DNA from 3 places in the Cytobacillus sp. GQ23 genome. Region 3 is predicted to be linked to each of the others. Evidence: riboswitches for the same ligand, from Rfam matches in the RefSeq annotation. Region 3 holds a riboswitch; each other region holds the start of a gene.
What was found. Region 3 has a riboswitch for S-adenosylmethionine ahead of AC6CHU_RS25375 (homoserine dehydrogenase). Riboswitches for the same ligand answer to the same signal wherever they lie in the genome.
Positions count from the first base shown of each region.

Region 1: linked by a shared signal. The riboswitch ahead of AC6CHU_RS22945 (methionine ABC transporter ATP-binding protein) and the one ahead of AC6CHU_RS25375 (homoserine dehydrogenase) in region 3 are both predicted to bind S-adenosylmethionine.
Region 2: linked by a shared signal. The riboswitch ahead of AC6CHU_RS19815 (methionine ABC transporter ATP-binding protein) and the one ahead of AC6CHU_RS25375 (homoserine dehydrogenase) in region 3 are both predicted to bind S-adenosylmethionine.

Region 1 is NZ_JCAXER010000036.1:12,868-17,084, forward strand. Features, by position in the region: gene AC6CHU_RS22935 (MetQ/NlpA family ABC transporter substrate-binding protein) at 1-734, opposite strand, end outside; gene AC6CHU_RS22940 (methionine ABC transporter permease) at 747-1,415, opposite strand; gene AC6CHU_RS22945 (methionine ABC transporter ATP-binding protein) at 1,408-2,433, opposite strand; SAM riboswitch class I at 2,586-2,690, opposite strand; gene AC6CHU_RS22950 (O-acetylhomoserine aminocarboxypropyltransferase/cysteine synthase family protein) at 2,831-4,147, opposite strand.
Region 2 is NZ_JCAXER010000026.1:18,294-22,510, reverse strand. Features, by position in the region: gene AC6CHU_RS19825 (C40 family peptidase) at 1-978, shown strand, start outside; gene AC6CHU_RS19820 (CsbD family protein) at 1,025-1,216, opposite strand; SAM riboswitch class I at 1,409-1,513, shown strand; gene AC6CHU_RS19815 (methionine ABC transporter ATP-binding protein) at 1,594-2,607, shown strand; gene AC6CHU_RS19810 (methionine ABC transporter permease) at 2,597-3,262, shown strand; gene AC6CHU_RS19805 (MetQ/NlpA family ABC transporter substrate-binding protein) at 3,286-4,110, shown strand.
Region 3 is NZ_JCAXER010000051.1:8,254-12,470, reverse strand. Features, by position in the region: gene yhbH (sporulation protein YhbH) at 1-474, shown strand, start outside; gene AC6CHU_RS25385 (general stress protein) at 533-1,141, opposite strand; gene AC6CHU_RS25380 (NUDIX hydrolase) at 1,356-1,991, shown strand; SAM riboswitch class I at 2,071-2,172, shown strand; gene AC6CHU_RS25375 (homoserine dehydrogenase) at 2,281-3,498, shown strand; gene AC6CHU_RS25370 (hypothetical protein) at 3,559-3,753, opposite strand; gene AC6CHU_RS25365 (CBO0543 family protein) at 3,893-4,217, opposite strand, start outside.

The DNA of each region.
Region 1 (4,217 bases), on a different contig from region 3:
TCACCTGTACGGACTGCAATTACATTTACATATGGTGAATCTTTGTCCTCAATAGCAATTGAATCTTTAAGAGGATTTAATCCTGCATCAATTGCATAGTTGGAGTTAATCAGAACTGCATCCCCTTCTCCATTATTGTAGATCTGAGGAAGAAGTGATGCTTCATATTCAGTATCAAACTCTAATTTTTTCGGATTGTCTTTTATATCTTCCAGTGTTGCTTCCGTTTTTTCAACATCTTCATTTAAAGTGATAAGTCCCTCAGCTTCCAGCATGGAAAGAATGCGGCCATGGTCTGCAACTGAGTTGCTCATGATGATTGTAGCACCCTCAGGAAGCTCCTCAAGATTCTTATATTTCTGGGAGTATACACCGATTGGCTCAATATGAATTCCGCCTGCATTTGTAAAATCATAGCCATGCTCAGCTTTCTGCGACTCAAGATAAGGAATATGCTGGAAGTAGTTTGCGTCAAGCTCTTTAGACTCAAGAGCCTGATTTGGCAATACATAATCCTGGAATGTTACAACATCAAGTTCAAAGCCTTTTTCTTCAAGTAATGGCTTTGCTTCTTCAAGAATTTCCGCGTGAGGCACATTGGATGCTCCCACCGTAATCTTTTTGCTATCTTTATCTCCGCCTTCTCCGGCACTGCCGTCTTTTTCTGAAGTGCCGCAAGCTGCAAGTACAAGGGCAACTGCCAGTGCAAGAGCAAGTGATAACCACTTTTTCATGTAAATCTCTCCTTATCGTTTGTCTAATTTTGTTGTAATAATATCTCCAATAAATTGGATGATAAATACGATGATTAAAATAATTACGGTCGCCATAAGCGTCACATCACTTCGGCTCCGCTGAAAACCTTCAAGGTATGCCAGATTCCCAAGTCCACCAGCGCCGATAACACCAGCCATAGCTGTGTAGCCAACCAGTGCGATAGCTGTTACAGTAATTCCCGAAACAAGGGCCGGCATTGATTCCGGAAGCAGCACCTTCCAGATGATCGTGCTTGTTTTTGCGCCCATTGACTTGGCTGCTTCAATTACCCCTTTATCTATCTCCCTCAAGCCGATTTCCACCATTCGGGCATAGAACGGAGCAGCACCAATAATTAATGCAGGCAATGCTGCATCCTCCCCAATCATTGTTCCCAATAGAAACTTCGTAAATGGAATTAATAAAACAATCAGGATGATAAATGGAATTGAACGGAATATATTGACGAACGCAGAGATAACTTTATTAATTGGCGCATTTTCCCAAATATTCCCCCTAGCTGTCAAAAAGAGCAGCAGCCCCAGCACCGCTCCCAAAATAAAGGTTGCGATAACAGAAATAGCAGTCATATAGAGGGTTTCCACAGTAGCCTCCCACATGGAATCCCATTTTACATTTGGAAACCATTCATTAAGCATTGGAAATCACCTCCACGCCTACCTGCTGGGAATGGATATATTCAATTGCTTTTGCAACTTCCTCTGCTTCTCCATCAACATGGATGAATAAGGTACCATAAGAACCATTCTGCGTCTGGGAAATCTTCCCTTGAAGAATATTTACAGTTACCTGGAAATGACGGATCAGGTTAGTAATCAATGGCTGTTCAGCTGATTCGCCGACAAATCCTAATTGAACTACTTTTCCTTGTGGATACAAATCTACAAGATGATCAATCGTTTCCTTCGTTTCTTCAGGCTCTGTCACCTGCTGAACAAACCGCTTTGTTATTTCTGCTTTTGGATTCTTAAAGACATCTAATACAGGTCCGATTTCAACAATTCGGCCGCCTTCCATAACAGCAACCCGATGGCAGATTTTACGGATCACGTGCATTTCATGTGTAATCAGAACAATGGTTAAGCCCAGGCGTTCATTGATGTCAACAAGCAGCTCCAAGATGGAATCTGTTGTTTGAGGATCAAGTGCAGATGTGGCCTCATCACAAAGCAGCACTTTTGGGTTGTTAGCAAGGGCTCTGGCAATTCCGACCCTTTGCTTTTGACCGCCGCTAAGCTGAGATGGGTAGGCTTCTTCCCTTCCTTCCAGACCAACTAGTTTAATGAGCTCGTCTACTCTTTTGAGCCTTTCCTGCCGGGAAACACCAGCGATTTCTAGCGGAAATGCAATATTTTCTCTTACTGTTCTCGACCATAACAGGTTGAAATGCTGGAAGATCATGCTTATTTCCTGACGTGCTTTTCTTAGGTTGCTTCCCTTTATCTTTGAAACCTCATTGCCGGCTACTGTTACGCTGCCATGGGTAGGAAGCTCCAGCCCATTCAGCATACGGATTAATGTACTTTTACCAGCACCGCTATATCCGATAACACCGAATATCTCTCCTTCTTTTACCTCCAGGTTTACATCATCCACAGCTTTTACCTGGCTGTTTTTTGAAGAGAATATCTTCTGAACATCTGTTATAGAAATCAATGTGATAGTCACCTCTTTTATCGAAAGATACAGATAATAATTAATTGGCTGCTTCTATTTACCTATTTTTTACTCACAATAGACTTTCATGCGCAAATGCAAAAATGCCTTCCTGCACATGAGCAGAAAGGCATAAATAAATTTAGTCCTTCCTCTCATCTATCAAAGCTATGCTTTGAGTGAATTGGCACCATTTCAACTAAATTGACGGTTGCCGGGCTTCATAGGGCACTTCCCTCCACCTCTCTTGATAAGAGCGTTACGTTCTATATTCAATTAATACTTTAAATTATTTAAGCAGTTTTTTAATTACGTTTGCTATCGTATCATAGGCGATAAAAAGGTGTCAACGATGAAATTTCAAACTTTCGGAAAAAAGCGAATGGTAAATTATCCTTTACGCTTTTGCGGCCAACGATGTAAGACCCGCAGCTGTTTCAATGGCCTGTTCCAGATCTTCAATCAAATCCTCCGCATTCTCAATTCCGATCGAAATCCGAATTAGATCTTCCGGTACACCGGCAGCCTTTAAACCTTCCTCATCCAGCTGCTGATGAGTGGTGCTTGCAGGGTGGATAATCAGGCTCTTTGCGTCCCCGACATTGGCCACATGTGCCCAAAGCTTCAGGCTATTGATCAGCTTGGCTCCAGCCTCTCTTCCGCCAGCGATTCCAAATACAGCCACTGCTCCGGCTCCTTTTGGCAAGTATTTATCTGCCAATTTTTTGTCCGGGTGGCTTTCATGGCCTGGATAAAGCACCCAATTAACAGCTGGATGCGCCTCCAGATATTCCACTACCTTTTTGGCATTGGCAACATGCTCCTTCATTCTTACATGAAGAGTTTCAAGGCCCAGTGTGAATTGGAATGCACTTTGTGCACTCATTGCAGGCCCTAAATCTCTCAACAGCTGTACTCGGGCTTTGATAATATAAGCCGCTTCACCAATTGCTTCACTATAAACAATATCATGATAGCTCGGATCCGGTTTTGTAAATCCCGGAAACTTAGGGGAATTCCAGTCGAAATTTCCGCCGTCAACAATTATACCGCCCATTGTAGTTCCATTGCCGAGCAGCCATTTTGTCGCAGAGTGTATTACAATGTCAGCCCCATGCTCAATTGGCCTGCAAAGATAAGGAGTAGCAAAAGTGTTATCGACAATTAGCGGCACACCATTTTCGTGTGCAATTGCGGCAACTTTTTCAATATCAAGGATCTTCAGGCTCGGGTTTCCAATCGTCTCGGCGAAGACAGCCTTTGTTTTATCTGTTATTGCACTGCGGAAATTTTCCGGATCCTTTGGATCGACGAGTCTCACCTTTATTCCGTACTTAGGAAGTGTGACTGCAAACAAATTATATGTACCTCCATATAAATTTGAGGCAGCAACAATTTCATCACCTGCTTCAGCAATATTTAAAATAGCCAGTGTTATGGCAGATTGGCCGCTTGCAAGAGCCAGCGCACCCACTCCTCCTTCAAGAAGGGCTACCCTTTCCTCAAATACACTGACAGTGGGGTTATGTATCCTGCTATAAATATATCCCTGCTCTTTCAGAGCAAAGAGGTCTGCAGCGTGATCTGTATCCTTGAATTGATAAGCATTGTTCTGATAAATCGGAACTGCCCTCGCACCGGTTACAGGGTCAGGCTTGAGTCCGCCATGCACTCCAATGGTTTCAAAACGGTAGTTTTGCTTTTTGTCTGTCATCATAATCTCTCCTCTATAATAATGTTTGTTCATATCGAAGAGCTGAAAAGGCCCTCTTCATAAGAAGAGG
Region 2 (4,217 bases), on a different contig from region 3:
CAACTACTTACAATGGCTGCGACAGCTGGTTTTTTGATTACACCGTTCAATGGAGAAGCAAGTGCACATGAAAATAAATATATAGTTCAGTCTGGTGACACCTTATGGGGAATCTCTCGCTCTAATAATCTTTCAATTGAAGAGTTAAAGACATGGAATAATCTATCAGGCTCAATAATTTATAAAGGACAAGCTCTGACTCTGCTGGCACCGCACAGCCATGACGCAGCAGCTGGCGGTTCTTCTGTCAGTACAGTCAGCTACACAGTGAAATCAGGCGATACTTTATGGGGAATTGCAAGAACACACGGCCTTTCTGTCAGTACCCTTAAGAGTTTAAACAGAATCAGCAGTGACACGATTTATCCGGGACAAAAGCTAAAAGTGAAAGGTTCGGCTAACACTGCTGTACCTTCTCTTCCTGCTAGCACTGGATCTTATACTATCCAAAGAGGAGATACTCTTTCAGGTATTGCATCTCGCCATAACCTATCGGTTTCACAGTTAAAAGCCTTGAATAATCTTACTTCAGACATCATTTATGCCGGCAAAACGATAAAGGTATCAGGTGCTGCAGCAAGCAAGCCGGCAGAATCACAGGTAGCTGCTCAATCGACATCCAAGGTAAATGAACTTATTTCTGAAGCAAAAAAATACATCGGTTCACCTTATAAATGGGCAGGAAGCACTCCTGCAGGATTTGACTGCAGCGGCTATTTGAACTATGTATATGGGAAAGCAGGAATCTCTATTCCTCGTACAGTTGCATCCATTTGGAGTGCCACAAAACATGTTGCCTCACCAAAAGTGGGAGATTTGGTATTCTTTGAGACTTACCAATCAGGTCCATCACATGCTGGAATATATCTTGGCGATTATAAGTTCATTCATGCCGGTTCTTCACGGGGTGTAGAAATAAGCGATATGAATAATTCTTATTGGAAGCCTCGTTACTTAGGGGCAAAAACCACTTTTTAGTTATAAAAAAGTACTCAGCGCTTTAATAAGCACTGAGTACTTTTTTTTAATCTCTTCGATCATTAAAAGTCTTGGAAAGAGCTTCCTTTGCGTCTCCCCATTTTTCCTCGGTTTGTCCTTTTAACTTATCCATATTGCCTTCCGCTTCTTTAGATTCGTTATTGGTCAGTTTGCCGTATTGTTTTTTTAATTCACCTTTAAATTGGTCAGCATTCCCTTTTGTTTGTTCTCTATTCATATTTGCACCCTCCTAAGTTATTGCTTACTTCTTAAATACCCAAAATGAAAAAGTCCAAACAATTGATATAATAAAAAAGCATTTTTATTTCTCAAACCATAACGAATGTGTTTCTTATAATGATGGAAAATTAAAAACTTATTGACAATTTATTATTATAGATATATTATTTTTACTATCAATTAAATAATTTACTTATCAAGAGTGACTGAGGGATCAGGCCCTATGACGTCCGGCAACCTCCATAATGGAACGGTGCCACTTCCTGCAGAATGATTTCATTCTGAAAGATAAGTCGTGATACATAACGATGCCTCTTTCCCGAATGGAAAGAGGTTTTTTGTTTGAAAAGGGGCAATGAAACTGGGGGGATCTGCATGATAGAAATTAAAGAACTTGAAAAAGTCTATGAAACTAAGAAAGGTAAAGTAACTGGTGTTGATCATGTATCGCTTAAGATTGAAAAAGGGGAGATTTTTGGCATCGTCGGATACAGTGGAGCAGGCAAAAGCTCTTTGCTGCGGTGTTTAAATTTATTGGAGAAGCCCACTTCTGGAGAAATCCTTATTGATGGATTATCTTTAACGTCTTTAAGCAAGAAAGAGCTTCGCCAGGCGCGTTTAAAAATTGGCATGATTTTTCAGCATTTTCATTTGGTTAGTTCGAAAACCGTATTCGAAAATATTGCTTTTGCTTTAAAAGCAGCAAACAAAACGAAGACTGAAATAGAAGCACGAGTTCATGAATTGCTTGATATGGTCGGATTAACGGATAAGAGGGATGTCTACCCATCACAGCTTAGCGGCGGGCAAAAACAGCGTGTTGGCATTGCCCGTGCACTGGCAAACAATCCATCAGTTCTTTTGTGTGATGAGGCTACATCAGCACTTGATCCAAGCACTACCAAGTCCATTTTGTCTCTGTTGAAAAAAATTAATAAAGAATTAAATCTGACCATTGTACTAATTACACATGAAATGGAAGTTGTTAAAGAAATATGTGACAGAATGGCTGTCATGCAGGATGGAAAAGTAATTGAAGAAGGTAAGGTCTATAATTTGTTCGCCAGCCCGAGAGAAGCGCTGACCAAAAAGTTCATTAATAGCGTGCTTCAATTTGACTTGCCTGAGAAGCTTTTAAAGGAACGTGAAGGCAAGATTATTAAGGTGTACTTCCAGGGAAGAATTGCAGAGGAGTCTGTTATTTCTGAGGTGTTTCAGCAATTTAAAGTGAAGGGGAATATCCTTCATGGAAAAATCGAATACATTCAGGAAAAACCGCTCGGGATTTTTGTTATGGCGATAACAGGTCCTGTGCTTGAAGTCGAAAGAGCCATTCAATATATTACAGACCGGACAAGGAATTTGGAGGTGGTTCGTGATGCAGCTTGAAAGTTTAATAGCTATACTGCCGGAACTGAATAAAGCATTTTTAGAGACCATTTATATGGTTGGAATATCTATTGCAGTAGCCATCATTGTTGGTCTGCCAACAGGTGTTTTGCTTTTTGTAACTGATAAGGGTCTATTTTTGGAAAATACCGTTTTTAAAAACATTGTCGGCTTCATTGTCAATATGATCCGTTCCATTCCGTTCATTATTCTGCTAATTGCTCTTTTGCCATTAGCTAATTTGATTACCGGAACGACCATTGGACCGACTGCTGCATCGGTTTCACTCTCAGTTGCTGCCATTCCGTTTTTTGCGAGGGTTGTAGAACAGTCTTTAAGAGAGATTGATAAAGGTGTCATTGAGGCTGCTGTAGCAGTCGGGGCTACACCGTGGATGATTGTAAAGGATGTACTCGTACCTGAGGCAAAGCCGGGGATTGTTCAGGGAATTACCATTACGGTCATCAGTCTTGTAGCATACTCTGCAATGGCAGGTATTGTCGGCGGCGGTGGAGTCGGGGACCTTGCGATACGCTTTGGTTATTACCGTTATGACAATACAGTCATGTTCACAACTGTTATTATTCTAATTTGTCTAGTCCAGATTTTCCAATTTGCCGGGGACCGGATCGCCAGATTAGTTGATAAAAGATAAAAATATCATCAGGGGGAAATAAAATGAAAAAGATAACATTTGCATTCATACTTATGCTTACATTTGCTGTACTTGCGGCGTGCGGAAGTGAGAACTCATCTTCCGAGGCAAGCGGTGATAAGAAAAATATCAGCATTGGTGCTACTTCGGGTCCATACAGTGACATGGTCAGCAAAGCAATAAAGCCAATTCTTGAAGATAAAGGCTATAAAGTAAATGTAGTAGAATTTAGTGACTATATCCAGCCTAACCTTGCCCTTTCAAAAGGAGACCTGGATGCTAATCTTTTCCAGCATAAAATTTATATGGAGACTTTTGCAAAAGAACATAATATTGAGCTGTCAGAAGTGATTACCGTCCCAACTGCCCCAATGGGCATTTATTCAAAAAAATTCGCTTCATTCGAGGAAATCAAAGAAGGTTCAGCTATTGCCATACCAAATGATCCAACGAATGCGGCGCGCGCGTTTTTAATCCTTGAGGATGCAGGACTTATCACAATAAATGCAGAAGCTGATCCGCTTACTATTTCTGAAAAAGATGTAGAAGACAATGTCAGGAACCTGCAGTTTAAGCCAATTGAAGCTGCCCAGCTGCCGCGTGCAGTGGACAGTGTTGATTTATCAGCCGTACCAGGAAACTATGCCCTCGCTGCAAAGATGGATTTGCTCGATGCACTGCAACTAGAGGACATGCCAGATAAGTACCGAAATCGAGTCGTAATTGACACGAAAAATACAGATAAACAACTAGCCAAGGACTTAAAGGCAGCTGTTGAATCTGATGAATTCGAAAAGGTTATCGATGAACAGTTTGAAGGCTTCGGTAAGCCGGAGTGGATGAAATAAAAAAATATTAATAAGAGAATGCGCCAGACCTTCTGGCGTATTTTTTTATTTATCAGGCCATAAATCGAATACAATCTATTATTAGTGAAGTTTTCTTAAAATCCTGA
Region 3 (4,217 bases):
AGAAGCTTTTTCTTCTGGATGACGCGGTTCCTGAGAACCAAATATGAAACTGTCGAAATTGAATTTATTGCTCATCATACTGAAGCAAAGGTAGTTTCAGAGGAAGATTTCTTTTCCAAAGGAGAAAGCGGAGGAACGATTTGTTCATCTGCCTACCGAAAAGCGCTTGAATTGATTGATGCTAAGTATGACCCGCGCAAATACAATATTTACCCTTTCCACTTCTCAGACGGTGATAACCTAACCTCTGATAATGCACGCTGTGTCAAGCTGGTGGAAGAACTGATGAAGGTCTCCAATATGTTTGGATACGGTGAGGTCAACCAGTATAACCGCCACTCGACCCTGATGTCCGCCTATAAAAATATTAAGAATGAAGATTTCCGATATTATATTCTTAAGCAAAAAGCAGATGTATTCCATGCGATGAAGAGCTTCTTTAAAAGGGAAGAGGATAACAAGAAATATGCGTAAGAGAGGGGAAACCTCTCTTTTTGTTTCAGCAAAAAGCCCCCTTTTCAGGGGGGTTATGCTATTTAAGCCTTTCCTTGGCAAGCTGCTCATCTCTATTTAATTCTGAGCTGATTTTTATCGCTGAATTAGTTGAAGTCTGAACACGATTATGATTCTCATTGACACAGCATGTACCTGCGGATTTATCTGCAAGTGTCTTGATATCCGATTCATGGACAGCCTCCCGGGCTGAAGCACTCTCCAAATATCCTTCAGAGTTTTCAGCATTGATCCTCTGATTGTCCTGAGGGGACCCAGGATATTGCCCATAATAGTCAGCGATTAAAACATATTTTCCATCAAAAACCATGCTTGCGTACTGATCCAGATCATGTTCATCAAACCGTGTACCATCTTTTTTATCAGGATCAATTCCGGAACTTGTGTCCGGGTCTTCCCCCATGAAAAGAGCTTTAACTGAATCAAGAAAACGCTGATTGCCCAGTTCCTGAGATCCGACTATTCGCAAGTTTACTCCGTAATTGTCTGCAAAGGCTTCAAGGTTTGCTCCATCCTTTGAGACGATCACAAGATTTTCCTTCTGATACCCATTTGACCCTGCGCCTTCAATGGCCTCTTTAAGCTCTTGCTGTGTATCGTATCCGCCTATTAATATATTCTTCTGCATATTTTTCACTCCCATTGTCATTTGATATTTTTTTATTTTCCCTGAATTGCAGGCGGGGAAACCTTCTTTTACTTTTGAAGGGCAGGGACCATTAATACAGCAGATGGGCCTTAATCTTTATATGGGACAAGCCGTATATATTAATAAAACGCAAAGAATACAGTATGATAAGGATATAAAAACTGAAATGTATTGCTGCTGGAGGTGGGCAGAAATGGAGATTGAGAAACTGGCTAAAAGGCTGAGGAACAGAACCCCCATCATTTTAGGGAGTGAGCGATATTCGAAATTCGCTATTTTGCTTCCGCTGGTTGAGATCAATAATGAGGTTCATGTCCTTTTTGAAGTGCGTTCATTAAAAATGAGAAGGCAGCCTGGGGAGGTATGTTTCCCCGGGGGAAGAATAGATCCGGAAGATAGGGATGAAGAGCATACGGCCATCCGTGAAACCTCTGAGGAACTCGGTGTGGATGAAGACAGCATCACAGATGTTTCCCCGCTTGATTACATGATTTCTTTTGGCCAGATTATTTACCCTTATGCAGGCATAATCCAAAACCCGGAGCAGATTGTGCCGAACCCTGATGAAGTAGAAGAGATCTTTACTGTCCCTCTTTCATTTTTAAAAAACGTAAAGCCGGAAACATATCACGTGAATTTTAAAGTAGAGCCGGAAGAAAATTTTCCTTTTGACTTGATTGCCGGAGGAGAAAATTACAATTGGCAGACAAGAAGAGCAGAAGAAGTATTTTATTATTTTCAGGATAAGGTCATCTGGGGGCTTACAGCCAGGATTCTTAAGCACTTTCTTGAAATCATAACGGATACCAGGGAAAGTGAAAGCGTTTGAAGAAAATAATTTATCAAAAAAAAGGTTGACGCAGTCCTTAAAAATGTTTATCATTCATATAAATTGAATACTTAGAAACTTCTTATCAAGAGAGGCGGAGGGACTGACCCTATGAAGCCTCGGCAACCAGCATTTATGCACGGTGCCAAATTCAGAGGAATACATTTTCCGAAGATAAGAAGGCGGAATGAACGGATAGTAAATTCAAACCCCTTCTTGTCTGTAATGGACGGAAGGGGTTTTTTGTTTTACGGCAGGCACGATAAATTGTATCCAGGGGGAATGAGAGATGTCAGTGATAACGATTGGGCTATTGGGGTTTGGAACAGTTGGAAAAGGAGTATATGAAACGATCAGCAAACATCAGGGAAGGCTACAGGCGGTATTAGGGAAAGAAGTGAAGGTCGCAGCCATCCTTGTTAAAAATGTGAATAAGCATACTTTGCCTGATGATGAGGTGCTTTTAACAGATGACTTTCAAGATATCATTGAGCTTCCAAAGCTTGATGTCGTAATTGATGCCATTGTTGGCAGGGAACCGGGCTATACATATTTACGCCAGGCAATATCGAGAGGATGCCATGTCATTACAGCCAATAAGGAAATGTTTGCATTTCATGGAAGTGAGCTTTCGAGGCTTGCAAAAGAAAAGAATGTATCACTGGGATTTGAAGCAACTGTCGGCGGCGGAATTCCCATCATTCAGACCATCAAACAGCTGCTGAATGCCAACCGGATAGAACGAATTGAAGGAATATTAAATGGCACATCCAATTTCATTTTGACAAGTATGAGGGAGGAGAATTTATCATTTGAAGAAGCACTGAGAATAGCTCAGGAAAAAGGTTATGCAGAAGCCGATCCCAAAAATGATATCGAAGGATATGACGCCTTTTACAAAGCAGTTGTTCTAAGCGAGCTGGTATTTGGGAAAGCGCCGGCACAGGAATACTCTGTCAGAGAAGGTATTACTGATATTACGATTGAGCAAATTACTTTGGCTGATTCGCTGGGCCTGAAGTTCAAGCATGTAGCATCCATTCAGAAGGAAAAAGATTCTATCCGCTGTACAGTAAAGCCGGTCCTGACAGGAGAAGCACATCCTTTGTACAGAGTAGAAGGCGTGCAAAATGCCGTTTCCATCGATGCAGATATTGTCGGAAATATCAGCCTGCAGGGGCCAGGAGCAGGCATGTTCCCAACGGCAAGTGCAATTATTGAAGATTTAATTCATGCAGGAAAAGCCGATTTTCCTTCAGCATTTGAGGAAGCAGTATCGGAAGAGAACGTTGTTGAACAGCAGATCTGGGTTGTATTTGGTAATGCTGAGCAAACAGAGCTGCCAGAGGGAATTGAAATCATCAGCAAAGTGTCAAAAGAGGCTGTGATTGTTAAGGCATCTGCAGAAGCTGTGTCATTATTAGACAGATCTGATTGGAAGGCATATCAAGTGCTTGGAGATTATGCACATGATGCGGTGAAGCATAAGCAGGTTCAGCCGGTCTAAAAAACAGAAGGGGCAGCTTACGAGCTGCCCCTTCTGAAGTATAATTTGAGATGGTGGATACTAAGCCTGCTGTTTATTCAATAATGGATTATTTAATCCTGAATACAGGTCTTTAACATGAACTGTTACTATCTTAGCGCCAATCTGGACATGGACCATATTATCAAAAACGGCTGTTACCAGGCCGTTTAATGAAACATTTGCACCAATATTGAGATCTTTGCCGGGAGATTTAACATTTTTCTTGTTTGCCATCCGTAACACCATCCCATTCCAATTTATTGAAACTTATACATAGAATATTGCCTTTTTATAGTAAAATAAACGCTTTAATCAAAAATGTCCAGTAAAATTGCTTGTTTTTTTATCGACAAATTGTATTGAAATTAGACACTTATCTAAAAACTGTTGATGGTACATCGAACTGTCTCCATAGGAAGATGAAGAAAAGAATGGACAGCCCCCATGCTGCAGCTGGCCGCTTGAAATGCACCCAGAGGATAATAAACATAACAGCATTGAAAAGAATCGACCATTTTAAATTCCATCCATTATCATACTTTATCAATTTTAATTTGATGTCAACAATCTCATTAACCGTATAGAGAAGGACCCAGCCAGAGATATAGAGCAGTTTTTTAATAAGGTTGCCTGCAGGGAATCTATACAAATAGATTAAAATGGTGGCAGGATACTTTACAGCGATAATGGATAAACTG